DNA from 3 places in the Serratia sp. Ae19-1 genome. Region 1 is predicted to be linked to each of the others. Evidence: predicted binding sites of a transcription regulator. Region 1 holds the regulator's gene; each other region holds the start of a gene.

Region 1 (4,189 bases):
CAGCGAGGCGGCGTCCGGCTCGGGTTGCTTCAGCATCAGCCGCAGCGCGGCCTGATCGTTCTCCAGCGCCTGATGGGCATTTTTGCGCAGCAGCCCGCTTTGCCACTGCGGCCACAGCCAAATGGTGCCGCCGAACGCCAGCACGCAGCCGATCAGCGTATCGATCAGGCGCGGCACCAGAAAATGCGAGCCGTTCAGCGCCAGCAGCTGCAGGGTGTAAACCGCCGTGACCGTAAAGCCGATCACCGACAGCCCGTAGTTCTTGCGCGAAACCAGGTAGGCCAGCAGGGTGATCACCAGCATGATGCTCAGCGTTTCCCCTTCCGGTAACTGCAGCTGCAGCAGACCCGCCGCCAGCAACAGGCCGGCGATCGTGCCCAGCGCACGGTGCTGAATGCGCACCCGGGTGGCGTTATAGCCGTTTTGACTCACCAGCATGATGGTGAGCAGGATCCAGTAAGGCTTCGGCAGGTTGAATACCGCCCCCAGGCTGCTGCCGACCGCCAGCGTTACCCCCAGCCGCGCGGCATTGCGCAGGGCGGTGGATTTGAACGACAGGTAGCTGGCCAACGCCGGCCAAAACGGCAGGCGGTGCTGGCTGGGCATCAAATCGCGGCGGTACAGCGGGTGCTGGGTGCGCAGCAGGCGGGCGATGCGGCTGAAATGGTAGTAGCAAAACTGGCCGACCGGGTTGTCGGGATGCTGCGCCGCCATTTTTTCCAGCGCTGCCAGCTCGTGCGTCATGGAAAAGCGCTTCGAATGTTGATGGTAGAGAATATCGTGCGCCACCACGCGCAGCCGGCCGGCGATCACCTGGGCGTTGCGGCGAATGATTGCTTCGGCCTGGCTCTGCTCCATCAGCTTCTGCACTTCTTCCGGCAGATGCAGGCTGACGGTGATGTGCTCCTGCAGGTCCATCGCCACCTGAAAGGCGCGCTGCAGGCGCTTTTGATCGAGGTTGTTGGCGTGCGGCAGGAAATTAAGCTGTTGGTACAGTAGGCTGATCAGATCCATCACCTTTTGCTGGCGCACCAGCAGCGGCGGCAGCGCGGTTTGCGGGTCGGTGTGTTGGGTCAGCAGCGAATACTTGGCTTCGAAGTAGTCCGCCAGTTCCAGATAAAGCTGGCTCAACGTCTCGCGCATTGGCTGCTCTTTCCACAGTTTGAACCAGAACCAGGTGAATAAGCCGTACCAGGCGGTGCCGATGACGTACAACAACGGCGCCTGCCAGATTGGTACCGTGCCGGCCATGCTGAGAGCGAAGATGGCGGCCACCAGCGCCGCCGGCAACAGCCGGGCGTGCAGCGGGCTGATTTCGCCAGTGACGCCGAGCAACAGCGCCAGACCCAGCATCAGTGCCGGCAGCGGCAGATGCCACAGCAGGGCCTGTTGCAGCAGCAGGCTGCTGAGGGCGAACAGCGCACCGCCGACGATCAGCCGTTTAAAGAAGCGCTTATGCGGCGTGTCGAGACCGGCGATATTGCAGCAGGCGGGCACCAGAGAGAACATCAGGCCGAGCTGCAGTTGGCCGATCAGCAGGCCGAACAGCACCGGCAAGCACAACACCAGCGTTTGTCGCAGTGCGTAATTGACTTCCGGGTGGTAGATCAGACGACGCCACATGGCAGCGAGCAGATAAAAAACGGCGCAGATTGCGCCGTTTTTTCAGGGATTAACGGGTGCCGTAGACGACAATGGTTTTGCCGTGGGCGGAAATCAGATTTTGGTCTTCCAGCATTTTCAGAATACGGCCAACGGTTTCGCGCGAGCAGCCGACGATCTGGCCGATTTCCTGACGGGTGATTTTGATCTGCATGCCGTCCGGGTGAGTCATGGCGTCGGGTTGCTTCGCCAGATTCAGCAAGGTTTGCGCGATGCGGCCGGTAACGTCCAGGAAGGCGAGGTTGCCCACTTTTTCGGAAGTGACCTGCAGGCGGCTCGCCATTTGGGCGGACAGACGCATCAGGATGTCCGGGTTCACCTGGATCAGCTGGCGGAATTTCTTGTAGGAAATTTCGGCCACTTCACAGGCGGTTTTCGCGCGAACCCAGGCGCTGCGCTCCTGGCCCTCTTCGAACAATCCGAGCTCGCCGATGAAATCCCCCTGGTTGAGGTAGGACAAGATCATCTCTTTACCTTCTTCATCCTTGATCAGCACCGCGACGGAGCCTTTCACGATGTAGTAAAGCGTTTCGGCCTTTTCACCTTGGTGAATCAGCGTACTCTTCGATGGATATTTGTGGATATGGCAATGAGACAGGAACCATTCGAGAGTAGGGTCTGTTTGCGGTTTGCCGAGAACCATTCGCTGTTATCCTCTGTTGTTATCGCTGCCTTGTGTCACAGGGGTCAGAGTTCCCTGTAAAACCCGCCTGTAGCCGCTGTTATGAGCGAGGGCTACCGGCAAGTTTTGAGGCGTGTCATAAAAATACGCTGTCGCTCTAGCATATTAACTTGCCGTAAGCGCTGCAAGCTACATTCTGTTAACATACCGGTAAAGGAGCCTTTCTCTGGGCGTTTCCCTGAAATGCAGTGTCCCGGAAAGATTTATTGCGGCTCTGTTTGTAGCACAGAGTAAGGCGGGTGTCTCGTGTTGTCTCGCTTCAGCATGATTAGCATCAGGTTACGTTGCCTGTTTCTATGCGAAAGCGTACTCTGATTTTAAGAAATCAACCGGAGTGACCAGAATGCAGGCAAGAGTTAAATGGGTGGAAGGGTTAACGTTTTTGGGTGAATCGGCCTCCGGCCATCAGGTACTGATGGACGGCAACGCCGGCGATAAAGCGCCCAGCCCGATGGAGATGGTGCTGATGTCGGTAGGCGGCTGCAGCGCGATCGACGTGGTGTCCATCCTGCAAAAAGGGCGCAATGACGTGCGCGATTGCGAGGTGAAGCTGACCTCCGAGCGCCGCGAAGAAGCCCCGCGGCTGTTCACCCATATCAACCTGCACTTCATCGTCACCGGTCAGGATCTGACCGACAAGATCGTAGAGCGTGCGGTGAACCTGTCGGCGGAGAAATACTGCTCGGTGGCGCTGATGCTCAACAAAGCCGCTACGGTGACCCACAGCTTCGAGATCCGCCAGCCGGCGTAATCGAGACGGAGCGCGGCCAGCCGCCGCGCTCAACGCGCTTATTCGATCTTCTTGCCTTCCAGCAGCCGCTGCACCAGCGGCGCCATGATCAGCTCCATCGCCAACCCCATCTTGCCGCCCGGCACCACCAGCGTATTGATGTGCGAAATAAACGATCCTTGCAGCATCGCCAGCAAATAGGGGAAGTCTATCTGATCCAGCCCGCGGAAGTGGATCACCACGAAGCTTTCATCCAGTGACGGAATGGCCTTGGCGGCGAACGGGTTGGAGGTGTCCACCGTCGGCACGCGCTGGAAGTTGATGTGGGTGCGCGAGAACTGCGGCGTGATGTAGTTGATGTAGTCTTCCATCGAACGCACCACCGAATCCATTACCGCTTCGCGGGAGTGGCCGCGCTCGCCGGTATCGCGGATCAGCTTCTGGATCCATTCCAGGTTGACGATCGGCACCACGCCGACCAGCAGATCGACATGTTTGGCCACGTCATGGTGCTCGGTGACCACGCCGCCGTGCAGCCCCTCGTAGAACAGCACGTCGGTCGGCGCCGGCAGCGGCTCCCACGGGGTGAAGGTGCCCGGCACCTGATTGTATGGCACCGCTTCGTCGTAGGTGTGCAGGTACTTGCGCGAACGGCCGGTGCCGTTCTTGCCGTAGTCGATAAAGCTTTGCTGCAGCAGGCCGAAGTCGTTGGCCTCGGGGCCGAAATAGCTGATGTGTCTGCCCAGATCGCGCGCCTTGCGGATCGCCGCGTCCATCTCCGGCCGGGTATAGCGGTGGAAACTGTCGCCCTCCAGCTCGGCGGCGCGAATGTTGAGCTGCTGGAAGATTTTGCGGAACGCCACGCTGGTGGTGGTGGTGCCGGCGCCGCTGGAACCGGTCACCGCGATAACGGGATGTTTGGCAGACATGGTGGTTGTCACTCCGTGTTGAATGCGCCGGCGTCAGGGGATTATTGTGGCTCTTGTTGACGCTCTCTATGTCAGGAAAAAATGGTGCGCGCTGGTTTGCAATGCCCCATTGTTACCTGATTTTTTCCGTCAGTCATAGAACCGAGCGCCACTAAATTTCTTCCTGCCCGGCGCGGAACTGGCCGC
Region 2 (4,189 bases), 420 kb from region 1:
TCTTTAGCCTCGATGGTGCCGTGCGGCACGGCGATCGACTCGCCCAAGTAGGTGGACGTGAGCTTTTCGCGCTCCAGCATCGCCGGCACGTATTCCGGCTCAACGTAGCCGCCCTTCACCAGCTGCTCGCCGGCGAAACGGATCGCCTGCTCTTTGTCGCTGACCTGCAGGTTGAGGAACACGTTGCTCTCGCTTAGCTTGAACAGCCCCTGTTCGCCGGCCTCTGCAGCCGCGTGCGCGCCGCTCTGCGGGGCCGCTGCGGCAGCGGTATTCACCGCCAGCAAACGCTCGACCAGATCGCCATACAGCTTGCTGTCGAGGAAGTTGGTCAGTGAAATGTGCTGGGCCTGCGGCGCATGGCGCATCGCGCGTTCTGTCAGATCGCGGTGGGTGATCACCAGGTCCACATCGTCCGGCAGACTGTTGATGGCGCTGTTGGTCACCGAGATGTTCTTCAGCCCGGCGTCGGCCACTTTCTTGCGCAGCACCCCGGCGCCCATGGCGCTGGAGCCCATGCCCGCATCGCAGGCGACGATGATTTTGCGCACGGTGCTCAGATCGCCATCGACCGCCGACGGCGCGGCCGCGCCGCCCTTGGACTGCGATTTCATCTCTTGCACGCGACGGGTCGCGGCTTCCAGATCATCATCCTCTTTCACCTTGGAGGTTTTCAGCAGGAAAGCGGACACCACGAAGGAGACGGCAAAGGCTGCGAACACCGCCGCAATGTTGGCGAAATAGGCGCCTTTCGGGGTCATCGCCAGCACCGCCAGAATCGACCCAGGGGAAGCCGGAGACACCAGGCCACCGTTCAGCATCGTCAGGGTAAAGACGCCGGTCATGCCGCCCAGGATCACCGCCAGCAGCAGACGTGGGTTCATCAGCACGTACGGGAAGTAGATTTCGTGGATGCCGCCCAGGAAGTGAATGATCGCTGCACCGCCGGCGGATTGCTTGGCGCTGCCGCGGCCAAAGAACATGTAGGCCATCAGCACGCCCATGCCCGGGCCTGGGTTGGCTTCAATCAGGAAGAATACCGACTTGCCGGCTTCCGTGGCCTGCTGAATGCCCAGCGGCGAGAAGATGCCGTGGTTGATGGCGTTGTTCAGGAACAGGATTTTCGCCGGTTCAACGAAGATGGACGCCAACGGCAGCAGGTTGTTCGTCACCATCACGTGCACGCCCGCCGCCAGCAGTTTGGAGAGCACCTCCACCAGCGGCCCGATGCCCAGGAAGGCCAGGATCGCCAGCAGCATGCCGATGATGCCGGCGGAGAAGTTGTTCACCAGCATTTCAAAGCCGCTTTTGATCTTGCCGTCCACCCAGCGGTCGAAGTGCTTGATAGCCCAGCCGCCCAGCGGGCCGGCGATCATCGCGCCGAGGAACATCGGCATGTCGGCGCCGACGATGACGCCCATGGTGGTGATGGCGCCGACTACGCCGCCGCGATCGCCGCCTACCAGTCGCCCGCCGGTGTAGCCGATCAGCAACGGCAGCAGGTAGGTGATCATCGGGCCGACCAGCTTGGCTAAGGTTTCATTCGGCAGCCAGCCGGTTGGAATGAACAGTGCGGTGATAATCCCCCAGGCGATAAAGGCGCCGATGTTGGGCATCACCATGTTGCTCAGGAAGCGGCCAAAGTTTTGCACTTTAACCTTGATGTCTGGTGAAAACATAAAACACACCCCTATTGTTACGCGCTGACAATAGAGCGCGTGATTATTGTTGTGACGATCCAGCCGTGTTGCCGCTGTATGCGAAACGGACTCTATCACGCTGTTTTTGTCACGCGAACTTCACGAATTTTTTGTGATACAAATCACATACAACACCCCAACAAACCACCACTTATAGTGATGCTGATCACAATTATGGCGTGTAAAAAAAGCACAGTGAGAAAGAAATCGCCTTAAAACCCGCAATAAAGTGATGCGCATCACATTTTTAACTTGGTGTTTTGTTTTTAAATTGTGACAAACATCACAATTTATTTTTGGCCGCCGCGCCCGATAACAACGCGCTGTTTGATCTTCCCTGTGAGCACTCATCCCGCCGGGAACTAGCGAAGTGATGAGTGAAAGAAAACTACATTGCCTAATGAATGGATTAATTGAAGTGTAGTACAGAAGCCTGCGCAATAAGCCAGCAAGTTATTGGAAACGCTGAGGGGGGAAATAAAACAGGCCGGCAATGCCGGCCTGTCTCTCGTGCGCGGGGGCGTTATTGCGTCACGCTTTGAATGGTTTTCTGCGCGTTCACCAGGTTCTGCTGTTTAGCCACCAGATTCGACATCATGGTGTTGTATTGCGCCACCTGTTGCGCGGTGCGGAACTGCACGCCGTTGTTGTTAAAGCTGACCTGATTGCCCTGGCTCTGCAGGAAATCGCCAACCTGCACCAGATCCTGCACGAAGCTGGCGGTGGTCGGGATCGCCGGCATCAGGGCGTTGGCCGGCGCGGTGACGATCTTGTCATAGGCCTGGTTGTACACCGCCTTCAGATCGTCGGGCTGCTTCAGCGCCGCACGGGCGGTATCCGCCTGCGATTTGGCGGACTGGATCTGCTGGCCCAGCAGGTTCAATGCTCCGACCGATTGCTGCAGCGCGTCGCGTTTGTTCAGGTAGTCCTGCGCGGTGCGGATCTGGTTAATCTGGTCCAGCGCCGGCGTCAGGCTGGCGCCGACCGATTTGGACAACTGCTGGGAAAAACCGACCAAAATCGCATAATCGCCGGCATAGTTGCCGAACTTCTGTTTCTGGTCTTCGCTCAGCGTGGGGATGTTCGCCCCGCTGCGCATCACGGTATTCTGTAAGTAATCAATGAATGCTTTGCGCTGTTCCGGCTCTTTATCGCCGCAGGCGGTCAATTGCATGACCACCAACAATGCCAATACCGGTGCCAACCAACGCGCGAAAACTCTGCTCTGGATCCCTACCGCCATGTGACATAACTCCTGTTATAAACCTGCTTTTTCATTGGACTCCGCCCCTTTTTCCGCACTCCGTGCGCCTATAAGAATAGATCAACTGGCGGCGTTCCGATACGCGATTCCGCTTGCGGTGAACATTGTCTGGTTAAAAACGGCGTACTGCGTGTACCACGTACGCATGGTACACTTTTCCAACGTTTATCGCCGGGCCAACTTGCTCATGTCCTCTTATCAACCGCCGTTGACCATCACCCCCTCCATTCTGCATCTGGCGACAGACGTAGGGGCAGCGTTGGCCCGTTTGACAATGCAAGCGGAACAAGAGCATGCGTTGCGGCTAAGGCGCATCAATCGGATCCGTACCATTCAAGGTTCGTTGGCGATCGAAGGCAATACCCTGAGCGAAGAGCAGATCACCGCTATCATCGCAGGTAAACGCGTCATCGCCCCTCCGCGAGACGTTCAGGAAGCGATGAATGCCATCCATTGCTATACCAACCTGAATCATTGGCATCCCGAAAATGAACGCGATCTGCTTGCCGCACATGGGATGCTGATGAACAGCTTGCTACCTGATGCCGGCCGCTATCGTCAGAGCGGCGTCGGCGTGATGAACGGCAACGTCGTGATCCATATGGCTCCCCCGGCGGAACGCGTACCGTTGCTGATCCGCCAACTGCTCATCTGGCTGCAACAAACCGATCTGCCACCGCTGATCGGCAGCTGTGTATTTCACTATGAATTCGAATTCATCCACCCGTTTGCCGATGGAAACGGCCGCATGGGACGGTTGTGGCAAACGCTGATTTTGTCACGCTGGGATCCTTTGTTCGCCAACGTGCCGGTTGAGAGCCTGGTGCATGATAACCAGTCCGGATATTACCAAGCGCTGAATGCCAGCAACCAAAAAACCGATTGTTCACCCTTCGTTGAATTCATGCTGGAAATGATTCTAAAAGCGCTTGAGCTGAGTATTACCCCCCAAGTCACCCCCCAAGTCACCCCCCAAGTCGATGACTTGCTGGCGGCGCTGCAAGGTGAGATGTCGCGAGAAGCACTCCAGAATGTTCTACAGTTGCAGGATCGAAAATCTTTCCGCGAACGCTATCTCCAACCGGCCTTGAATGCCGGTTGGATTGAAATGACGTTACCGGATAAGCCCAAGAGCCGTTTACAACGCTATCGCTTGACCGCAGCCGGTATCAAACAGTTACGCCAGCCATAAAAAAGGCGCCCGCAGGCGCCTTTTCACAGCACAGAG
Region 3 (4,189 bases), on a different contig from region 1:
CAGCGACTGGCGCCTGCCGCCGCGCCTGCGCGCGCGGGTACTGACGCCGCTGAAGAAATCGCCGGGCCGCCTCGACTTCCAGCGCGGCGTGTTCAGCAGCAACGCCGCGGGCGAACTGGAGGTGAGCACCACCGGACACCAGGGTTCGCACGTGTTCAGCTCCTACAGCCAGGGCAACTGTTTCATCGTGCTGGAGCGCGAACGCGGTTCAGTGGCAGCGGGTGAAACGGTGGAGATTGAGCCGTTCAACGCCCTGCTGAGGAGCTGAACATGCTGCCGGAACTGACCGACGCCGAAGCGCTGCGCTACAACCGCCAGATCGTGCTGCGCGGCTTTGACTTCGACGGCCAGGAGAAACTGAAGGCCGCCCGCGTGCTGATCGCCGGGCTGGGCGGGCTGGGCTGCGCCGCCGCGCCTTACCTGGCGGCGGCCGGCGTCGGCCATCTGGTGCTGGTGGATTTCGACACCGTCTCGCTCTCCAACCTGCAGCGCCAGATCCTGCACCGCGACGATCGCATCGGCATGAGCAAGGTCGCCTCGGCCAGGCAGGAACTGAGCGCCATCAACCCGCATATCTGCATCGACGCGATCGACGGTCGTTTGGAAGATGACGCAGTCGCGGCAGAGATCGCCGCCTGCGATCTGGTGCTGGACTGCACCGACAACGTAGCGGCGCGCAATGCGCTGAACCGTCTGTGCCACGCGCAGCGCAAGCCGCTGGTTTCCGGCGCGGCGATCCGCATGGAGGGCCAGCTCAGCGTGTTCACCTATCAGCCGGGCGAACCCTGCTACCGCTGCCTGAGCCGATTGTTCGGCGACAGCGCCCTCACCTGCGTTGAAGCGGGCGTGATGGCGCCGCTGGTCGGCACTATCGGCACTCTGCAGGCGATGGAAGCCATCAAGCTGCTGGCCGACTATGGTCAGCCGCTGCGCGGCAAGCTGTTGATGTTCGATGCGATGAGCATGCAGTTCCGGGAGATGAAACTGCCAAAGGATCCGCACTGCGAGGTGTGCGGCGGGAAATGACGGATAAAAAAAGGGCGGGATAATTCCCGCCCTGATGCGTTGCCGTGAGGATTACACGATACCCTGGCTGCGCAGATAGTCTTCGTAGTTGCCGGTAAAGTCGATCACCTTGTTCGGGGTGATCTCCAGAATGCGCGTCGCCAGCGAGCTGACGAACTCACGGTCGTGGGAGACGAAGATCAGCGTGCCTTCGTACATCTCCAGCGCCATGTTCAGCGATTCGATGGATTCCATATCCAGGTGGTTGGTCGGTTCGTCCATCACCAGAATATTCGGGCGCTGCATCATCAGCTTGCCGAACAGCATGCGGCCCTTCTCGCCACCGGACAACACCTTCACTTTCTTCTTGATGTCGTCCTGGCTGAACAGCAGACGGCCCAGCACGCTGCGCACCGCCTGCTCGTCGTCTTTTTCCTGCTTCCACTGGCTCATCCAGTCGAACACGCTCAGGGTGTCGTCGAACTCGTATTCGTGATCCTGCGCGTAGTAACCGATACGGGCATTTTCCGACCACTTCACGGTGCCACTGTCCGGCTGCGCGTCGCCCACCAGTGTTTTCAGCAGGGTGGTTTTACCGATGCCGTTGGCGCCCAGCACCGCGACCTTCTCCCCCACTTCCACCATCAGGTTTAGCTTGTTGAACAGCGGACCTTCATCGAAGCCCTTGGTGAGCGCCTCCACTTCCAGCGCGTTACGGAACAGCTTCTTGTCCTGCTCGAAACGGATGAACGGGTTCTGACGGCTGGAGGCTTTCACCTCTTCCAGCTGGATCTTGTCGATCTGGCGGGCACGTGAGGTGGCCTGCTTGGATTTGGAGGCGTTGGCGCTGAAGCGGCTGACGAACGATTGCAGCTCATTGATCTGCGCCTTCTTCTTGGCGTTGTCCGCCAGCAGACGCTCACGCGCCTGAGTGGCGGCGGTCATGTATTCGTCGTAGTTGCCCGGATAAACGCGCAGTTCGCCGTAGTCCAGATCCGCCATGTGGGTGCAGACCATGTTCAGGAAGTGACGGTCGTGCGAAATGATGATCATGGTGCTGTTGCGCTCGTTGAGCACGTTTTCCAGCCAGCGAATGGTGTCGATGTCCAGGTTGTTGGTCGGTTCGTCGAGCAGCAGGATTTCCGGATCGGAGAACAGCGCCTGCGCCAGCAACACGCGCAGTTTCCAGCCTGGCGCGATTTCGCTCATCGGACCGTAGTGTTGTTCCACCGGGATGCCAACGCCGAGCAGCAGTTCGCCGGCACGCGCTTCGGCGCTGTAGCCGTCCATTTCGCCGTAGGCCACTTCCAGATCGGCCACTTTATAGCCGTCTTCTTCGCTCATCTCCGCCAAGGCGTAGATGCGGTCGCGCTCTTCCTTCACCGCCCATAGTTCGGTGTGGCCCATGATCACGGTGTCCAGCACGCTGTACTGCTCGAAGGCGAACTGGTCCTGACGCAGTTTACCCAGGCGCTCGTTCGGATCGAGGAACACGTTGCCGCCGCTCGGTGCCAGATCGCCGCCGAGGATTTTCATAAAGGTGGACTTGCCGCAGCCGTTGGCGCCGATCAGGCCGTAACGGTTGCCGCCGCCGAATTTGACAGAGATGTTTTCAAACAGCGGCTTACTGCCGAACTGCATGGTGATGTTGTTAGTGCTTAACACAGCGCTCGCTCTTTATACATAGGGAATGTGATTTGGCGCGCATTATGCCACAACGGGGTGCAGAGATCGCGGGAAGTTTCGGTGACATTTTGAGCGGTTGCGGGCACATCCGCCCGCAGGCGGTTTAGCGGAAAATACCCAGGCGAAACGCCCCAACGAGCGCACCGCCTGATTAGCAAGAATATTTGTGAGTGGCATGGCCGCTCAACGCAGCTGCTGCTCCAGCCACACGCGCATATCCGCCACCACCCGCGTCATCTCGCTGTCGCCGTTCTCGCGCCGCATCACATGGTCCAATGCCGAATAATTAAGGTAGGTGATATTCGTTTTGCCTGCGGCCCGCAGCTCGGCGATCATTTTCCCGACTGCCCCCGGTGAAACGGCGCGATCCCGCTCGCCCTGAACGATCAGCACCGGCGTCTTGATGCTTCGCAGGGTGGCGAGCTGATCGATGCTCAGCATGCCGTGCCACCAGCCATAGCCATGATCGCTGGCGTTCAGGGTGAACGGCGGCGCCGTCAGCACCTGCTGTAAAAATGCGTTCAGCCCGGCTTTCTCTTCCGCCGGCGCGCTGGCGGCGCTGTGGCGCACGTCGTCGATGAACCATCGTCCGCCACCGCTGAACGCCAGGGTGGCGTCAATCCGGCCCGAGGAGGCCGTCACCAGATTGGCGATCACCGCCCCTTCGCTGCCCCCCAGCACCGCAACCTGTCGATAGCCGTTTTGCTTAATCACCGTCTGCAGCACCTGGGTGACATCGCTCACCCGCTGCTGCGGCGTGTCGCGCTGCACGAAAGCGTCCGGACAATCCCACCGCGGCACGTCTTCGCTGTACGGCAACCGGTCGTCGATGCCGTATTTCTCCACCGTCAGCAGGTCTGCGGCCGGTAACACCTGCCGCATTGGCGCGACCAGACGAATATGCCGCACGCTGTTGCAATCCGAGCCTTGCAGGATCACCAGCAGCGCCGGTGACGTCTTCCCTGGCACGGCGGCATCCAGATAGTAACGAATGCTCGATTTGTCTTCCCGCGGCAGCGTCAGCGCCGCAGATTGCGCTATCGCCAGCCCGCTCCACAGCGCCAATACGCTCAGCATGCCTGTCGCCACTCTCATCACGTGCTCCTCTTCCCTGTTGCGTTCGGTTAATTCGTCTTTTCTGGTCTACGCTTCATGCCAACCACTCTGCTGACAGGGAAGCCCTACCATGCCACACCTCTATAACACCGCGCTGTTGATCGGCGCTGCGCTGAGCGCCATCGCCGCCCTGCTGCATATTTGGGTGATCGCCGCCGGGCCGCGCGGCTATCGGCTGTGCGGCGCCGGCGATCGCTTCATTAAGGCGGCGGAAGCCGGTAAAAAGTTCCCGGCCGTCGTCACCGCCGGTATCGCGCTGGTGCTGTTTATTTGGGCTCTGTACGCACTGTCCGGCGCCGGGCTGATCGCGCCGCTGCCGCTGCTGCGGCCCGCGCTGTTTATCATCACCTTTATCTACCTGCTGCGCGGCGTCGCCGGCCCC

Evidence for each region. The regulator CRP, encoded in region 1, controls carbon source genes, mostly activating them, when cyclic AMP is high. The targets are predictions, from matches to a motif close to ATGTGANNNNNNTCACAT.
Region 2: AAIE04_RS07835 (PTS mannitol transporter subunit IICBA) is a predicted target of CRP. The motif match lies at 1,925-1,942, and genes of this name have one in related genera.
Region 3: AAIE04_RS03435 (ABC-F family ATPase) is a predicted target of CRP. The motif match lies at 2,696-2,713, and genes of this name have one in related genera.

Annotation. Positions count from the first base shown of each region.
Region 1 covers NZ_JBCHWD010000002.1:951,914-956,102, forward strand. The annotation lists gene AAIE04_RS09760 (YccS/YhfK family putative transporter) at 1-1,623, opposite strand, end outside; gene crp (cAMP-activated global transcriptional regulator CRP) at 1,673-2,305, opposite strand; gene AAIE04_RS09770 (OsmC family protein) at 2,688-3,095, shown strand; gene AAIE04_RS09775 (phosphoribulokinase) at 3,134-4,003, opposite strand; gene AAIE04_RS09780 (YheU family protein) at 4,155-4,189, opposite strand, start outside.
Region 2 covers NZ_JBCHWD010000002.1:529,017-533,205, forward strand. The annotation lists gene AAIE04_RS07835 (PTS mannitol transporter subunit IICBA) at 1-1,676, opposite strand, end outside; gene AAIE04_RS07840 (DUF3053 domain-containing protein) at 2,221-2,940, opposite strand; gene AAIE04_RS07845 (Fic family protein) at 3,092-4,153, shown strand.
Region 3 covers NZ_JBCHWD010000001.1:688,504-692,692, reverse strand. The annotation lists gene moeA (molybdopterin molybdotransferase MoeA) at 1-268, shown strand, start outside; gene moeB (molybdopterin-synthase adenylyltransferase MoeB) at 271-1,026, shown strand; gene AAIE04_RS03435 (ABC-F family ATPase) at 1,078-2,670, opposite strand; gene AAIE04_RS03430 (alpha/beta hydrolase family protein) at 2,875-3,786, opposite strand; gene AAIE04_RS03425 (hypothetical protein) at 3,878-4,189, shown strand, end outside.